Regions from separate parts of the Fructobacillus cardui genome, predicted to be linked through region 1. Evidence: predicted binding sites of a transcription regulator. Region 1 holds the regulator's gene; the other holds the start of a gene.
What was found. The regulator HrcA, encoded in region 1, represses chaperone genes, less so after heat shock. The targets are predictions, from matches to a motif close to TTAGCACTCNNNNNNNNNGAGTGCTAA.

Region 1 (8,040 bases):
AATTCCCAGGGAGAGCCGGGCGTCCGTAAGGCCATTTTGGGTTATATGAAGGACCGTTACGACCTTGATTATCCAAGTATTGATAACGTTGTCGTGACCGTTGGTGTGACGGAAGCTATGCAGTCAATCTTTAAGACCTTGATTGCGAAGGGTGAGGGACTTTTGATCCCAGAGCCTGCTTATGGTTCTTACTTTGCTTCACTGAGCTTGGCCGATGGCGTTGCGGTGCCAATCGATACGGCGAAGAATAAATTTAAGTTGACCCCGGCACTCGTTGACGAAGCTTTGGCCCAAGCAACGGTACCGGTTCGCGCCATTCTCTTGAACTATCCAAATAACCCAACAGGGGTGACTTACTCAAAGGAGGAGTTGGAAGAACTGGCTGCTTGCTTTAAGAAACACCAAATTTGGGTCATCTCAGATGAAATTTATTCCGAATTGACTTATGCCCATGACCACTATTCAATTGGCAAGTTGTTGCCAGAACAGACATTGGTTGTTAATGGTCTTTCAAAGTCTCATGCCATGACGGGTTACCGCCTTGGCTTTATCTTGGGCCCAGCAAGTGTGATGCAGTACATTCAAAAGGTTCACGGCTCTTTGACTTACTCCGTCCCAACCTTTATCGAAGACGGGGCAGAGACGGCCTTGCAGATGACGCGAGCAGAGCTGGACTACATGAAGGAAAGCTACCAAGATCGACGAGACTTTGCTAAGCAGGCCTTAGAAGACCTTGGCTTTGACGTTGTTGATCCCGAAGGGGCCTTTTACCTCTTTGCCAAGATTCCGGCTGATTTTGGCACGGATGGCTGGACTTTTGCTGAGAAATTAGCAGAAGAGGGCAAGGTTGCAGTCATTCCTGGGGCAGCTTTCTCCCACTTTAAAGAGGCGAACGCTTATATCCGCATTTCTTATGCAACCGCTCAAGATCAATTAGAAATCGGCTTTGCAAAATTGCGGGACTACATTGAAAAGGCCCGTGCAAATCGGTAAAATAAGAACCGACCAAAAAGACGCTTTTGACTATCAACCCTGAAATTTGGACAAATTTTGGGGCTGAAATCATTTCGCACTTTGGTCGGTTTTTTTAATTGCACAGATGGAGGCCAATGATGGCAACAAAAAAGCACCCCGAACTATCCGGCCTGCTGGTCGTAAATAAGCCTAAGGAAATGACTTCATTTGGCGTGGTTGCGCGACTACGGCGGGTAACCGGACAGAAGAAGATTGGCCACGCAGGGACGCTCGATCCAAACGTGGAGGGCGTTTTGGTTGTCGCCTTGGGGAAGGCGACTAAGTTAATTGACCTTTTGCAAAGTCGGCCAAAAACCTACACGGGGACGGTGACCTTTGGTTATGCAACGGAAAGTCAGGATGCTGATGGGGCGGTTGTTGAAGAACAGCCTTTGAGAGCAGCCATTGACCAGGAGCAGCTCGACGCAGCTCGAGCTGATTTGACCGGTGACATTATCCAGATTCCACCAATCTATTCGGCCGTTAAGGTCAACGGCAAGCGCCTCTATGAATATGCGCGAGCGGGGGAAGAGGTTGAACTCCCCAAGCGAGAGGCGACTATTTATCGTTTCGACCAGACCAGCCCATTAACCTGGGTTGAAGGTCAACCTTACCAGCAAATGGACTTCTTGGCCCAAGTTTCCAAGGGAACTTATATTCGGACTCTGGCTTACGATCTTGGCCAAAAATTAGGGCTACCCGCGACGATGACGGCTTTGAAGCGAATAGCTGGCTCTGGTTTTACAATCGATCAAGCCGTCCCACTCGATGACTTGTTGACGATGGACTATCCCAAAATCTTAACGCACGTGCATTCCATTGAGTCCGTGTTGGCTTGGCCAAAGAAGGTCTTAACCCAAGATGAGGTCTTTGCGGTCAAGAACGGGCAAAAGATTCCAGTTAGTACCTGGCCACAAAATGATGCCGGTTACTACCAAGTGTATGACCGAGACCGGTTGCTGGCAGTCTACGCCTTTGATGCCGACCAGGATCTCTGGCGGTCGCGGTATTTCTTTGCCCAAAATTGAAACAAGCTAAGTGATTGAATGAGTAAAAACTCTGCTATAATATGCCCATGACTGAATTAATATCTTTGCATTATCCATTAAAAGAATTGCCCCAATTGACTAGTAAGCAAGTGCTGGCAATGGGCTTTTTTGACGGGGTCCATTTGGGCCATCAGAAGGTAATCCAGGAAGCGGCGCGGGTGGCGCACGAAAATGGATTGCCGCTGGCCGTTTTGACTTATAACCCTTACCCGGGCCTAGTATTTAAAAAGCTGCCTCAACCCTGGCATGATTTAACACCCCTGGACCAGAAGGTTCAGCTGCTAGGGAAGCTGGGCGTTGATCGGGTGTACTGCCTTCAATTGACGTCACACCTTTCGGCCTTGCATCCGGAAGAATTTATTAAGGAAATTCTTTTGCCTCTCCAGGTTCATACCGTTGTTGCGGGCTTTGACCACCGTTACGGCAAGAAGGAGTACCAAGCTGACATGGCTCACCTGCCTGAATATGCTGCTGGTCGCTTTGATGTCCTGACGGTTGCTAAGAAGGCCCTTGGTAAATCAGCTGTCAAGGTGGCTTCAAGGCAGATCCGTCAAGACCTAGCCGCTGGTAACTTGGCTGCCGTAACAGAGAGCCTTGGTCGCGTTCACGAGACCACCGGTCTGATTGTCCATGGGGATGCTCGGGGCCGGACGTTGGGTTTCCCAACGATTAATATTTGGACGCCGGAAGTTGAGTTCCTGCCTGGTATCGGTGTTTACGCTGTGAGCGCCTATGTTGATGGCCGCTGGGTCGATGGCATGGCCTCGATTGGTCGCAATGTGACTTTTGAAGCGAACCGACCGGTGACAGTTGAAATTAACCTTTTTGATTTCGCCGATGAAGTTTATGGGGAACCGGTGAAAGTCCAGTGGTATGCGAAGTTGCGCAATGAAGTGAAGTTTGATTCCGCAGAAGCCTTGGTTGACCAGTTGCTGATTGACCAACAAAAAACACGTGAATACTTTCAAGAAAAAGTAGATTAATTTTAATCTGCTTTTTTCTTTGCCATGACATAATCGCTATTAAGGTTGATAGATGGGTATTTTTTCATAAAATTAGCACTCGTTTATAAAGAGTGCTAAAAATAGTTTGCATTTTTCTGAATCTTTTGTATAATATAGTTGTTAGCAGTTAAGAGTTTTGAGTGCTAAACAAAATTAAAGGGGGTTTGGGTTGATGCTAACTGATCGACAGCAATTAATTTTGGCGGCGATTATTTATGAATATACCCAGACTGCCCGAGCGGTCGGGTCAAAGACCTTACATGATCAGTTGAATTTGGAATTTTCACCGGCAACGATTCGCAATGAGATGAGTTTCTTGGAGGAAGCTGAGCTGATTAAAAAGCTCCATACCTCCGCTGGTCGAATTCCTTCAAAAACTGGTTACCGCTACTACCTTGACCATTTAATGGTGGCTGACCAGGTTTCTGACCAAGATGTTGCGCTGATTGCCCAACAAATTCGTGGTAACTTCCATGAATTGGATGATTTGCTTGGCCAAACAGCCCGGCAATTGGCAGACATGACGGGATTAACGGCCTTGGTGTTGAAGCCAAAAGCCGTTAACCTAAAAATCTCGTCTTTCCAACTGATTCAGCTGGAACGGCAACAGGTTTTGGCTGTCTTAGCAACGTCTGATGGCAAAGTAACTTCGCAAACTTTCCGTCTGCCAAAGGAAATGACCGTCTCGTCCTTAACGGACATGGTGGCCTATATCAATGCACAGATGGTTGGCAGACCGGTTCAAGAAGTCCTTTCACTGATGAACTCAGAAGAGTTGCCCGTCACGCTTTCACGCAATGTTGAAAGCCCGGCAGCTTTCCTGCAGCTCTTTGGGGAGGTCTTGGCTCGGTCGGTTGAAGAACAGGTCCACATTGGTGGCCGCCTCAACCTCTTAGAAGTGGCTGACGACGCTTACTTAAACCTGAAGGAAGCACGGTCAGTCTTGGAATTGTTTGACTCGCCTGAGGCGGTTCGCCAATTGGCTGTGACACAAAAACAGTCGGTGATGATTCGCTTGGGTCAGGAGTTACCAACGCCGCTTTTGCAGGATTACGCCATTCTTGCTGCACCGTTTTCGGTCGGTGGTGATGATGGCGGTGTGATCGCATTAGTGGGTCCCATTCGGATGCCATATGCCAAGATTGCTAGGTTGCTATCAACCTTTGCCAAAGCACTAGATACAAAATTATTCGAATATGTTTAACCAAAAGGAGGAACGCCCGTGGCGAAGTCTGAAGATGAAAAAGATTTGAAGCAAGCTGATATTGAGGAAGAAACAGAGGCAAAGGAATTTGCTGATGCGGACCAAACTCAAGAAGAAGCAAAAGACAAATCAGAAGAAACGCAAGCAGAATCAATAGAGGAGCCAGCAGTGGATCCAATAGCTGATTTGCAAGCAGCGCTTGAGAAGAAGGATGATGAATTACTTCGTGCTCAGGCTGAAATTCAAAACATCCAAAGCCGTAATGCTCGTGAGATTCAAAATATTCGCAAGTATGATGGCCAGAAATTAGCCGAAGCCATTTTACCGGTGGTTGATAACTTGGAACGCGCCCTTGCAGTTGAAGTGGGGGATGACGACAAGGTGGCTCAAATTCATAAGGGTGTTGAAATCACGTTGAAGACTTTGAAGCAGGCGTTGACAACCAATGGTATTCAAGAAGTCGGCCAAGTTGGTGATGCCTTTGATCCAAATACCATGCAAGGTGTTCAATCTGTGCCGGCAGAAGGCAAAATTAAGGCCGATCAAGTGGCGACGGTCTTGCAAAAGGGTTATGTCCTTCAAGATCGCGTCATTCGTCCAGCGATGGTCGCAGTGGCAAAATAACATTTGCGAAATAGCAAATATTTGGTGACTCAGCCCTTTGGCACCACACCTTAAAAAGCTTAAGAATATGATTTAAAAAATAGGAAGGGTCGATATACTATGTCAAAGATTATCGGAATTGATTTAGGAACTACTAACTCAGCTGTTGCCGTTTTGGAAGGTGGTAAGCCAAAGATTATTACAAACCCTGATGGTGGTCGTACGACACCTTCAGTTGTGTCATTTAAGAATGGGGAGACCCAGGTTGGTGACGTTGCTAAGCGTCAAGCAATCACAAACCCAGACACGATTTCATCAATCAAGTCTCACATGGGTGAAGCAGGTTACAAGGTAACCGTTGATGGTAAAGATTACACACCACAAGAAATCTCAGCCATGGTTTTGCAGTACATCAAGGGCTATGCAGAAGACTACTTGGGTGAAAAGGTAGACAAGGCCGTTATCACGGTTCCTGCATACTTTAACGATGCTCAACGTCAAGCTACCAAGGATGCCGGTAAGATTGCCGGTTTGGAAGTCGAACGAATCATCAACGAACCAACGGCTGCTGCTTTGGCTTATGGAATGGACAAGTTGGACAAGGATGAAAAGATTTTGGTTTATGACCTTGGTGGAGGAACATTTGATGTTTCTGTCCTTGAATTAGGTGATGGTGTCTTTGAAGTTTTGTCAACAAATGGTGACACACACCTTGGCGGTGATGACTTCGATGCTAAGATTATCGACTACTTGGCTGATGAATTCAAGAAGGAAAACGGCATCGACTTGAAGCAAGATAAGTTGGCTTTGCAACGTTTGAAGGATGCCGCTGAAAGTGCTAAGAAGACTTTGTCTTCAGCAACTGAAGCACAAATCGATTTGCCATTTATCGCTTCTGGCGACCAAGGACCTTTGCACTTGCAAACTTCTTTGACTCGAGCAAAGTTCAACGAATTGACAGCTGATTTGGTTAAGAAGGCCGAAGCACCCGTAATGAACGCCTTGAAGGATGCTGGCTTGTCATTTAATGACATTGATGAAGTAATCTTGAATGGTGGTTCAACTCGTATCCCTGCTGTCCAAGAATCAGTGAAGAAGATGACTGGTAAGGAACCAAACCACTCAATCAATCCTGATGAAGCCGTTGCCTTGGGTGCTGCTGTTCAAGGTGGTGTGATTACTGGGGATGTTAAGGACGTTGTTTTGTTGGATGTTACGCCTTTGTCACTTGGTATTGAAACCATGGGCGGCGTCTTCACGAAGTTGATTGATCGTAACACGACCATTCCAACTTCAAAGTCGCAAGTCTTCTCAACTGCAGAAGACAACCAGCCAGCTGTTGATATTCACGTTTTGCAAGGTGAACGTTCAATGGCCGCTGATAACAAGACTTTGGGTCGGTTCCAATTGTCTGACATTCCTGCCGCAAAGCGTGGTGTCCCACAAATCGAAGTGACGTTTGATATCGACCGTAACGGTATCGTGAACGTTTCTGCTAAGGATTTGGGAACGCAAAAGGAACAAAAGATTACTATCCAAGCTGCCGGTGGTTTGTCTGACGAAGAAATCGAAAAGATGATGAACGACGCCAAGGCAAACGAAGAAGCCGACAACAAGAAGAAGGAAGCAGTTGAAACGCGTAATAACGCCGACCAATTGATTTTCCAGACTGAAAAGACGTTGGAAGAAGTTGGCGACAAGTTGTCAGATGACGACAAGAAGCCAACACAAGATGCCTTGGATGCTTTGAAGAAGGCTAAGGAAGATGCTGCTGCCGAAGACGCTGACTTGACTGATTTGAAGGCCAAGACAGACGACTTGCAAAAGGTAGCTACTGAATTGGCAACAAAGTTGTACCAGCAAGCACAACAAGCCCAAGAAGCACAGGGTGGTGCCGAAGGTGCTAAGAAGGATGACAACACTGTTGATGGTGACTTCGAAGAAGTTAACCCAGACGACAAGAAGTAATCTTTTCTTTGCCAGTAAAAACTGATAAAATGGACCAGCTGCGGCTCGGTCCGTACATATTTGAATCAAAGGAGTCCGCTTGTGAATAACACTGAATTTTACGACCGTCTTGGGGTTTCTAAGACAGCCAGTCAAGATGAAATTAAAAAAGCATATCGCAAACTTTCAAAGAAGTACCACCCCGATTTGAACCATGAACCAGGGGCTGAGGACAAGTATAAGGAAGTTCAGGAAGCCTTTGAAACGCTTGGTGACCCACAAAAGCGCCAGCAGTATGACCAATTTGGTGCTGCAGGTGCCCAAGGAGGCTTTGGGGGTCAAGGAGGCTTCGGTGGTGCTCAGGGCGGTTTCGGCGACTTTTCTGATTTGGGCGATATCTTCTCTCAGATGTTTGGTGGCGGATTCCAGGATCCCAATGCACCACGTAAGGGTCGTGACCTCCAGTACAGGATGCATTTGACCTTTGAGGAAGCCATTTTTGGAACTGAAAAGAACGTTAAGTATACGCGTTCACAGGCCGACCGTTCACAGCACGAGGTCAAGGTGAAGGTGCCTGCCGGCGTTGAAAGTGGTCAGCAGATGCGTTTGTCTGGCCAAGGTGAAGACGGTATTAATGGTGGTCCACAGGGTGACTTGTACGTGGTCTTCTCCGTTGCGGCTTCAAAGGATGGCTTTGAGCGTGATGGTGCTGATATCTACCTTCAGCAAGATATTGACTTTATTACGGCGGCCATGGGGGCTGAAATCCCAGTTAAAACGGTTCACGGTGAAGTGAAGTTGAAGATTCCAGCAGGGACGCAAAATGGTCGGCGCTTCCGCTTAGGCGGTAAAGGAGCTGCTCGCTTGCATAACAACGGCTATGGTGACCAATTTGTCATTGTCAACGTTGTTGTCCCAACAAAACTTAACAAGGACCAAAAGGCGGCCTTAGAGGCCTTTGCGACCGCTTCAGGTGTTAAGGTTGCTAAGAAGAAGTCAATCTTCGATAAGTAAGACAATTTAAAATCAGTTAAGATGTCTTTAGTCTCCATCTGTTCAATCAAAAAGCCGACTCAGCTGAGTCGGCTTTTTATAGTTTATCAGTATTTTTAAAGGTACTTAGTTGAATCGTCTACATGCCACGGGTCCTGGCGGTCGATATGGTCGTAGTACAACTTACCGTGCAGGTGGTCAATTTCATGTTGGAAAACGATGGCCG
Region 2 (8,040 bases), on a different contig from region 1:
CGCTGCTAACGAGGCCTCCTTTGCTGCCCCATTCACACCCAAAAAAAGCTGGCGCTCGCCAGGCTTTTGTTGTTCGGTTAATTTCGTAATTGTTTCATTGTTCGTTAAATATTTTGTTAACGTCATGCTTACCCATTATATTGATTGCTCAATTCAGCCGCATTTGCCCCATGAACCCAATCCACGAGGGCCTGGTCGACCTTTTTAAAAGTGTCATCCCAGGTGGCTAAATCGTCTTTTGAAAATTTACCCAAAACGTAATTAACGACCGACTGATGGTCATGGTCTGGATGGCCAATGCCAAACTTTAAGCGCAAAAAACCTTGCGTTTTCGTATGGGCCATAATTGATTTTAATCCATTATGGCCACCGGCAGAGCCCTTGGCCCGAAAGCGAATCTTGCCAAAGGATTGGTCCATATCGTCGGCCAACACGAGGATGTCATCAACATCCCCACCGTAAAAGTCCAAAAAAGCTCGAACCGCCTGGCCAGAATCGTTCATGTAAGTACTTGGCTTGACCAACCAAACCGTTTCCCCATCAATCACAACCTTGGCGGCCGATGCATAAAGTTTCGTTGGTACAAATTCGACCCCCTGACTAGCCGCGAAGTGGTCTAAGGCCATAAAGCCAATGTTGTGTCTTGTCAAATCATAGCTTTCACCAATATTTCCAAGGCCAAAAATAAATTTCATCAGGGTTTCCTTTCAAACATTTCTACTAACATCCTAATCTTATCATTATAACACGCAAGTTTGACACATAAATATGTTAGGATAGAGCAAAGAAAGAACTTTTATAAAGGCAGGCAATCTATGTTTCCAAAGTCTTTGATCGTCCCTAAAAATCAATTACTTACCATCAGCGAAGACACCACTATCAAAGAAGTCTACGAACTGTTTGAAAGTAAAGAAGCCGATCACATCCGTACAATTCCAATTTTAGATACCACCGGGCACCTCTTCCGTGGTAATGTTTACCGTCAACACGTTTATGAGTATATTGCTCGTGGTGGTGATACAAGCAAGCGGGCAACTTCAATCATGCGCAATTCAACCAAGTTTATCTCAACTTCGGCTGATTTCTATGAACTTTTCTTCGCTATTCGCGACCTGCCACACATTGCGGTGGTTGATGACGCCCACCACTTTATCGGCGTCCTGACCCACTCCTCTTTGATGGACCTGTTATCACAGTCATGGTCACTCCAAAAGGGTGGTGTTTCACTGGCAGTCAAGACCAAGCAAGAAGAACGGGGAAATCTACAACAAATTACCCGAGTTATCACCCGCTATACTAATATCGAGTCCGTTCTTTCGATCCAAAACGAGAAAAACGAACCGAAATCCATTCTCTTTACTCTACCACTAACGGAAGACTCCCCCATCCTGCGCAAGATTATCACCAAGCTCGAGCGCAAGCGGTTCCAAGTTCAATCCGTTGAAAACTTAAATGAATTTGTCTAAGCACTAAAAACCGATGACAGTAGTGATATAAAGCCTAAAATTCAGGGTTCATATCTCACAGTCATCGGTTTTCTTTTTGATATTTAAATCAAGCACCTGCGATTACCAACACTAAGACAAGGGCAAGCCCCGTCAAAAAGAGGTTACGCGCTGGTAAATCAGCCGACTTATCCAAGTCGGACTCCAAACCAACCGCCAATGCCTGAGCAAAAACTAATGGGAACAAAACAAGCATTGCCCAAGCAAGCAGTGGTAGGTAACCTGACAGCGTTAGCAATAAAATTTCTGCATAGGAAAGAACCGGCAAGAGCAAGAAGATCGGGCGCACCCAACTAGCCCGACTTTGAGCATGCTGGAACTCCTTGGCACTGATTTCCTCTGCGCGGATTTTACGAACATCCTTGGCGACTGAAATCGACAGTGAAAAGGCAATTAAAGGAAACGCAATCCCGAACCAAACAGTTAACAGTCCCGCAGTTGGCTTGAACTTTGTATTCAAGAACAGCATTAAAATAATTAAAAAGTATGGCAAGATAACGTCAATGCCCCGCTTCAGCCGCAAAATCCAAATCGAATGGCTGGGGTACTGGTCAAACCACCAGTCATAGGCAAGCTTGACTATGGACACCGTCACCACCATCAATAAGCTTGGCCAAAACAAAAGGCGCTGGTAACGCCACCACGAATAGGCAATACCAACGAGCATTGGCACCACAATGGTCCAAACTCGACTAGTGCGAGCGCGATGATAGATTTCTTTAAGAGTCAATGAAAAATCCTTTCTACGCCCGCCTTGACAACAAGCGATTACTTCTTCTGATCACTTTGATTATAAGGAGTCAACCGAATCTTCCCCTGAATGTATTCGCCAACGAAGATATCATTAATCCCGGCATAGCCTTCCGCAATGACCTGATTTTCCAACCAATCCTCGTCTTGATCAATGGCATCCAACACATCAAAGTTCGCCTGGCCATCATAAATAATCGGATATTTGGGATTTTGATCGCCATATTCAATCACGGTTAACTGACCGTTTTGTTCAATCACGGCCCGCTTCACTTTAGAAACATCGTAGACTTCTTGCTCTCGGAGCTTAAACATCAAATCAGAAGCCGACTGGCCGGCCATCACGACAGCATCAACATCAATCTGGCCACGGTCAATTACGACCTTTGGCGTGCCATCAATAATCTTTTTGGCCAAGTGATTGTGTTCCTTTAAGAACTTCAAAATCATGACCCAAAGCGTCCAGATGACCAGCACGATAATGAACTGAAAAACGGTAATCGTTGCCGTATAAATGGTTCCTCCAATGATACCACCTAAAACATAGTTTTGAACTTGGTCTAAGGCATTTGATGGGGCCAAATTCCCTTTTCCAAAAATATTAATTTGAACGATCAAGGCAATCAGGCCGATGCCCAACTTTAAAATAATCGGTAAGTAAAAACTCATCGTTGTACCTCCACATTCGCATTAACCAAATAAACCTGAGTCCGGGTATAGGACTGGCCATCTTTTGAAAGGCCAATTTGGTAATAATTCTTGCCTTCTTTAGCAATCATGCCATCAACAAACGAAGTCGAATTAAAGTAAACGTCGTCGGTTTTAACATGCTGTGCCTTAACGTAGTTTTTAATAAAGGCCGTCATCTGACTTTGCTGTGAATTTCTAATATTTGTGTTTTGCAAATCAGTAAACTGAACGCCCGCGAAAAAAACAAAAAATAAAAAGGCAATAATCGTCAAATCGCGATAACGCGTATTAAAGCGATGGCGAAAAGTTGCTACCAAACCAACAGCCAAAAGAACAAAGGTCAAGGCCACCAGCAAGATCACAACGGTATTGGTTAAGTTATTTTGCTTGGTTAAATAATCAACACTATAAAACGTCATAAGTTCCCTCCGTTACTTTATTCTAGCACAAGGCAGCCATCGGTCCAGCTGATTTTTTTAGAAAAAAAAAGTAATCCAAATTGGACTACTTCCTTCTTTAGCACTTATTCAAAACATTTTTAGCAGAAATGCGCTCAGTTTACATCATGCCTGGCATGCTTGGAGCACCAGCGGCAGGCATTGATGCGTCTTCCTTAGGCGATTCAGCAACTACGGCTTCCGTCGTCAACAACAAGGCTGAAACAGAGGCAGCATTTTGCAAAGCAGAACGTGTGACCTTGGTTGGATCAACGATTCCAGCCTTGACCATATCAACCCATTCATCAGTCTTGGCATTGTAACCAGTTCCTTCAGGTTGTTCCTTTAACTTGTTAACAATCACAGAACCTTCCAAGCCAGCGTTTTCAGCGATTTGACGAACTGGGGCTTCAAGAGCAGCCACAACGGTCTTAACCCCCGTAGCCACGTCGCCTGTTGCTTCAACGGCAGCAGCGGCAGCCATGGCGTTCACCAAAGCCGTTCCACCACCAGCAACAAAGCCTTCTTCAACGGCAGCTCGAGTAGCGTTCAAAGCATCCTCAATTCGGTACTTACGTTCCTTCAATTCCGTTTCAGTAGCAGCCCCAACATTAATGACAGCCACACCGCCGGCCAACTTTGCCAAACGTTCTTGCAACTTCTCCTTGTCAAATTCTGAAGTGCTGTCGGCAATTTGTTGCTTAATCAAGTCAACCCGTTCCTTCACGGCTGCCTTGTCACCGGCACCTTCGACAACGGTGGTATTATCCTTGGTGATATTGACCTTATTGGCTTGACCCAATTGTTCGATAGTCACATCCTTCAAGTTCAAACCAAGGTCATCCGTAACAACCGTACCACCAGTTAAGATAGCGATATCTTCCAACATGGCCTTACGACGATCACCAAAGCCAGGTGCCTTCACAGCAACAACGTTAAAGGTGCCACGCATCTTGTTCAAAACCAAAGTTGGCAAAGCTTCGCCAGTAATGTCATCTGCGATAATTAACATTGCCCGCCCCTGTTCCACAACTTGTTGCAAGACAGGCAAGATATCTTGGATATTACCAATCTTCTTGTCCGTGATCAAGATGTAAGGGTTGTCCAAATTAGCTTCCATCTTTTCGTTATCAGTAACCATGTACTGTGACATGTAGCCACGGTCAAATTGCATTCCTTCGACAACGTTCAAAGTGGTTTCAATTCCCTTTGATTCTTCGATAGTAATCACACCATCGTTACCAACCTTTTCCATTGCTTCAGCAATCAAAGAACCAACTTCATCGCTGGCTGCTGAAATTGAGGCAATTTGAGCAATCTCGTCCTTCGTTGAAACCGTGTGAGACATCTCATGTAACTTCGCAACAGCCGCTGCCGTTGCCTTTTCAATACCCGTTCGAATGCCAACAGGGTTAGCACCAGCCGTCACGTTCTTAAGCCCTTCGCCAACAATCGCTTGAGTCAAAACGGTGGCAGTAGTGGTACCATCACCCGCAATGTCATTAGTTTTTGAAGCAACTTCAGCAACCAACTTGGCACCCATGTTTTCAAAGTGGTCCTCTAATTCAATCGCCTTAGCAATTGTGACCCCATCATTTGTAATAATTGGCGAACCATAAGATTCTTCCAAAACAACGTTACGACCCTTTGGTCCAATTGTTGTTTTAACAGTGTCGGCCAACTTGTCAACTCCGACCTTCATCTTTGAGCGAGCGTCTTCCGCAAACTTCAATTCTTTTGCCATTTTCCCTACTCCTTTAACCAAAACTGATTGAAATCATCATTATTTGTGCTAATTGTCTTGTAATTATTGTTTAATCAACGATGGCGATAATATCTTTTTCATGGAGAGCCAAGTATGATTGACCATCATAAGTCAATTCCTGACCAGCAAACTTGTCAAACAAAACCTGGTCTCCTTCTTTGACTGTCATGTCCAGCTTCTGGCCTGAATTAGCCACCAAGCCACTCCCTGTTGCCACAACCTTACCGGTTACTGGCTTTTCTTGCGTATTAGCGGCTAAGACAATGCCACCCACTGTCTTTTCACTTTGTTCTGCAACACTGACGACCACGCGGTCTCCTAAGGGCTTTAACATGAATCACAACCTCCGTTTGTTATTTTTAGCACTCGTACACATCGAGTGCTAATCTGACTTTAGTATAGCACCTAAGACCTATTTGTCAACACAGTGAAATTCGTTTTATGCAAAAGAAAAGCCGGTCAAGGCCTCCATCAATAGAGCTTGCACGACTTTTTATACATCTTTATTTTATTTTAAATCAAGTCCCTTATCATGAGGGTATTGAGATAGGGCAGTGTTCGCAGCACCCTTCGTTAACAAAGAGGCGTTATGCTTCGTCCAATTGGAATCAATATCCCGCCCCTTAAAGTAAGTGGCCATCGTTTGATCATATTCCTCAATGGCAGCCTTCATTTGGTCGTCATCGTAATGGTCCTTCATCAATGAACCAGCCAATGGCAACTTAGGTTTGACGCCTGGTTTTGGATTAGGGTAGCCAAGTGAAAAGCCCATAATTGGCTTAACGTACTTTGGCAAGTCCAATTCCTTTTCATAGAGTTCAAAGGCGCCCATTGCACCTGCCATTGTGACAGAACCGATTCCAAGCGATTCAGCCGCCACCTGAGCACGACCTAAGGCAATCGAAGCTGAAACAATACCGCCCTCCAAATATTGGTAGTGCTGGATTCGTTCTTCCATAATGGCCCGGGTTTCAGCGTCCTGATTTAACAAAACCTTGTGCCAATCGACGGTAACAACAAAATACCGAGTGGCATTTTCGATGTACTTCATCTTCACCTTTTCAGTGACCCGCCTCTTGAGGTCTTGGTCGGTGATTTCAATAAAAGTGACTGGCTGAAAGTTTTGCATATTCGGTCCGGCAAGGGCTGCAGAGAAAATTGCTTCGACTTCCTCATCGGTCACTGGCCGATCGGAGAAAGAACGGATTGATTGGTGATCATGTAATTGATCAAGTACTGGATTTTTAATCATGTTTTACCTCACTGATTGGACAATCATTACCTTTATCTTACTATCTATGATACGCTAAATACTATCAATAAAATAGGAGCACCCCATGAAAAAGTTACAGATCCACGTCGGCATGCGGACCGTGAAAACCGCCATTGTTGTGATGTTGGTCTTACTCGTTTACCACTTTGTTGACCGACCAGCGTCTGTTCCCGCCCTGGCGGCCGTCTTCGCCCTTCGAGAAGATTGGGACAATACCATTCAATTCGCCAAAATTCGTTTACTATCAAATAGTGTTGGTGGTTTCTTCTCGCTACTTTACTTTTTGATCCGAGAATTTACACACCACAATAGTTGGATGCCAATCGTCATTATCCCAATTTTTGTTATCTGCACGATTGTTATTCTCAACGCTTTAAACTGTAGTCTAGGAATTGTCGGTGGTCTCGCAGCCCTCTTGTTGATTGCTTTGACCATCCCAATGGATGCCACCATCGACTACGTCTTCTTACGAATCGTTGATACCTTTATTGGTGTTTTGTTTGCTATCGGCGTTAATTATTTTGGTATCCCAGAACAGGAAACCAATTAAACATATCTTTCGGTCTAAGTGTCCGACAGCAAATACAATTTAATAGGCAAGAAAAAAAGACTCAGCGAGTCTTTTTTTAATCCATTTCAACTTGATTATCGAGTTGCAATTCACTTTCAATGGTTGCCAACACACCATCCTGAACGTTTGTCTTTAACGCCAAACGCTTATGGACATCGTGCATTAATGGCATGGCATTTGGCATCAGGTAAGAGTTGTCATACTTCGCCAGCATTTCCAAATCATTAGTGTTATCACCAAAGACCATCACTTCATTATCCGTGACGTTGTAATAATCTTGGAGAACTTCCAAGGCCGCCGCCTTATCGACACCCTTTGGCAAAACATCAACAGATCCAAAGCCAGAACCAGTGACGTGGACTTCTTCGCCAAAAACCTCTTCCAATTGTTGAACGTGTTCCTGGACCTCTTCATGAGGCCAGACGAAAGAAACACCTAAAATCTTATCATCAATCTTCAAAAGTTTTTCAACTTGAACAACATTCGGATAGAACATCGACAGCATTTCCTTAAACTCTTGGCTGACGTGGTTGGAAATATAGGTCCCGTTGACACCAGCTAAAACAATCACATTGTCGGCTGATTGGGGATTTAAAGCATTCCAATCAATCACCTTACGAATCTGTTCTGGTGTCAGATAGACCGCGTACAATTCTTGGCCTGGTGTTGTTACCACCGACCCGTTGGAACCGACAAAATCGATTTGGTCTAACAAGCCATAAGCGGCCATCGGCTCAAAAAGCTCCTTTAAATTGGCCACTTGTCGACCGGAGGCCGCGACAAAGCGCACGCCTTTTTCCTTTAATTGTGACAAAACCCGGGCAAAGTGTTCTTGATCGTAACTATCTTCACCGGATAAAAACGTACCATCCATATCGGATGCAATCATTTTAATGGTCATTGGATGCCTTTCTTGTCTTGTTTGCTAGTCGACTAGTTCACACAACTAGGGGCTACCATCATCGGCTAGGCAAATTGTTCTAAGTATTTTTGATAGGCTACCTGGTCGACAACCCAATCCAGCTCCCCAATATAGGCAACCTGTGGGT

Region 2: a site for HrcA is predicted at 5,507-5,533, ahead of groES (co-chaperone GroES). Genes of this name have one in related genera too.

The regions. Positions count from the first base shown of each region.
Region 1 is NZ_CAUZLS010000002.1:221,499-229,538, forward strand. Features, by position in the region: gene AABI20_RS03200 (aminotransferase class I/II-fold pyridoxal phosphate-dependent enzyme) at 1-993, shown strand, start outside; gene truB (tRNA pseudouridine(55) synthase TruB) at 1,113-2,042, shown strand; gene ribF (riboflavin biosynthesis protein RibF) at 2,090-3,046, shown strand; gene hrcA (heat-inducible transcriptional repressor HrcA) at 3,240-4,271, shown strand; gene grpE (nucleotide exchange factor GrpE) at 4,290-4,895, shown strand; gene dnaK (molecular chaperone DnaK) at 4,995-6,842, shown strand; gene AABI20_RS03230 (DnaJ C-terminal domain-containing protein) at 6,924-7,835, shown strand; gene def (peptide deformylase) at 7,931-8,040, opposite strand, start outside.
Region 2 is NZ_CAUZLS010000004.1:118,511-126,550, reverse strand. Features, by position in the region: gene mfd (transcription-repair coupling factor) at 1-126, opposite strand, end outside; gene pth (aminoacyl-tRNA hydrolase) at 129-695, opposite strand; gene cbpA (cyclic di-AMP binding protein CbpA) at 816-1,466, shown strand; gene AABI20_RS05050 (hypothetical protein) at 1,555-2,235, opposite strand; gene AABI20_RS05045 (DUF421 domain-containing protein) at 2,274-2,924, opposite strand; gene AABI20_RS05040 (DUF3290 domain-containing protein) at 2,921-3,364, opposite strand; gene groL (chaperonin GroEL) at 3,504-5,126, opposite strand; gene groES (co-chaperone GroES) at 5,197-5,481, opposite strand; gene AABI20_RS05025 (nitroreductase family protein) at 5,656-6,396, opposite strand; gene AABI20_RS05020 (FUSC family protein) at 6,485-6,970, shown strand; gene AABI20_RS05015 (Cof-type HAD-IIB family hydrolase) at 7,047-7,892, opposite strand; gene AABI20_RS05010 (lipid II:glycine glycyltransferase FemX) at 7,958-8,040, opposite strand, start outside.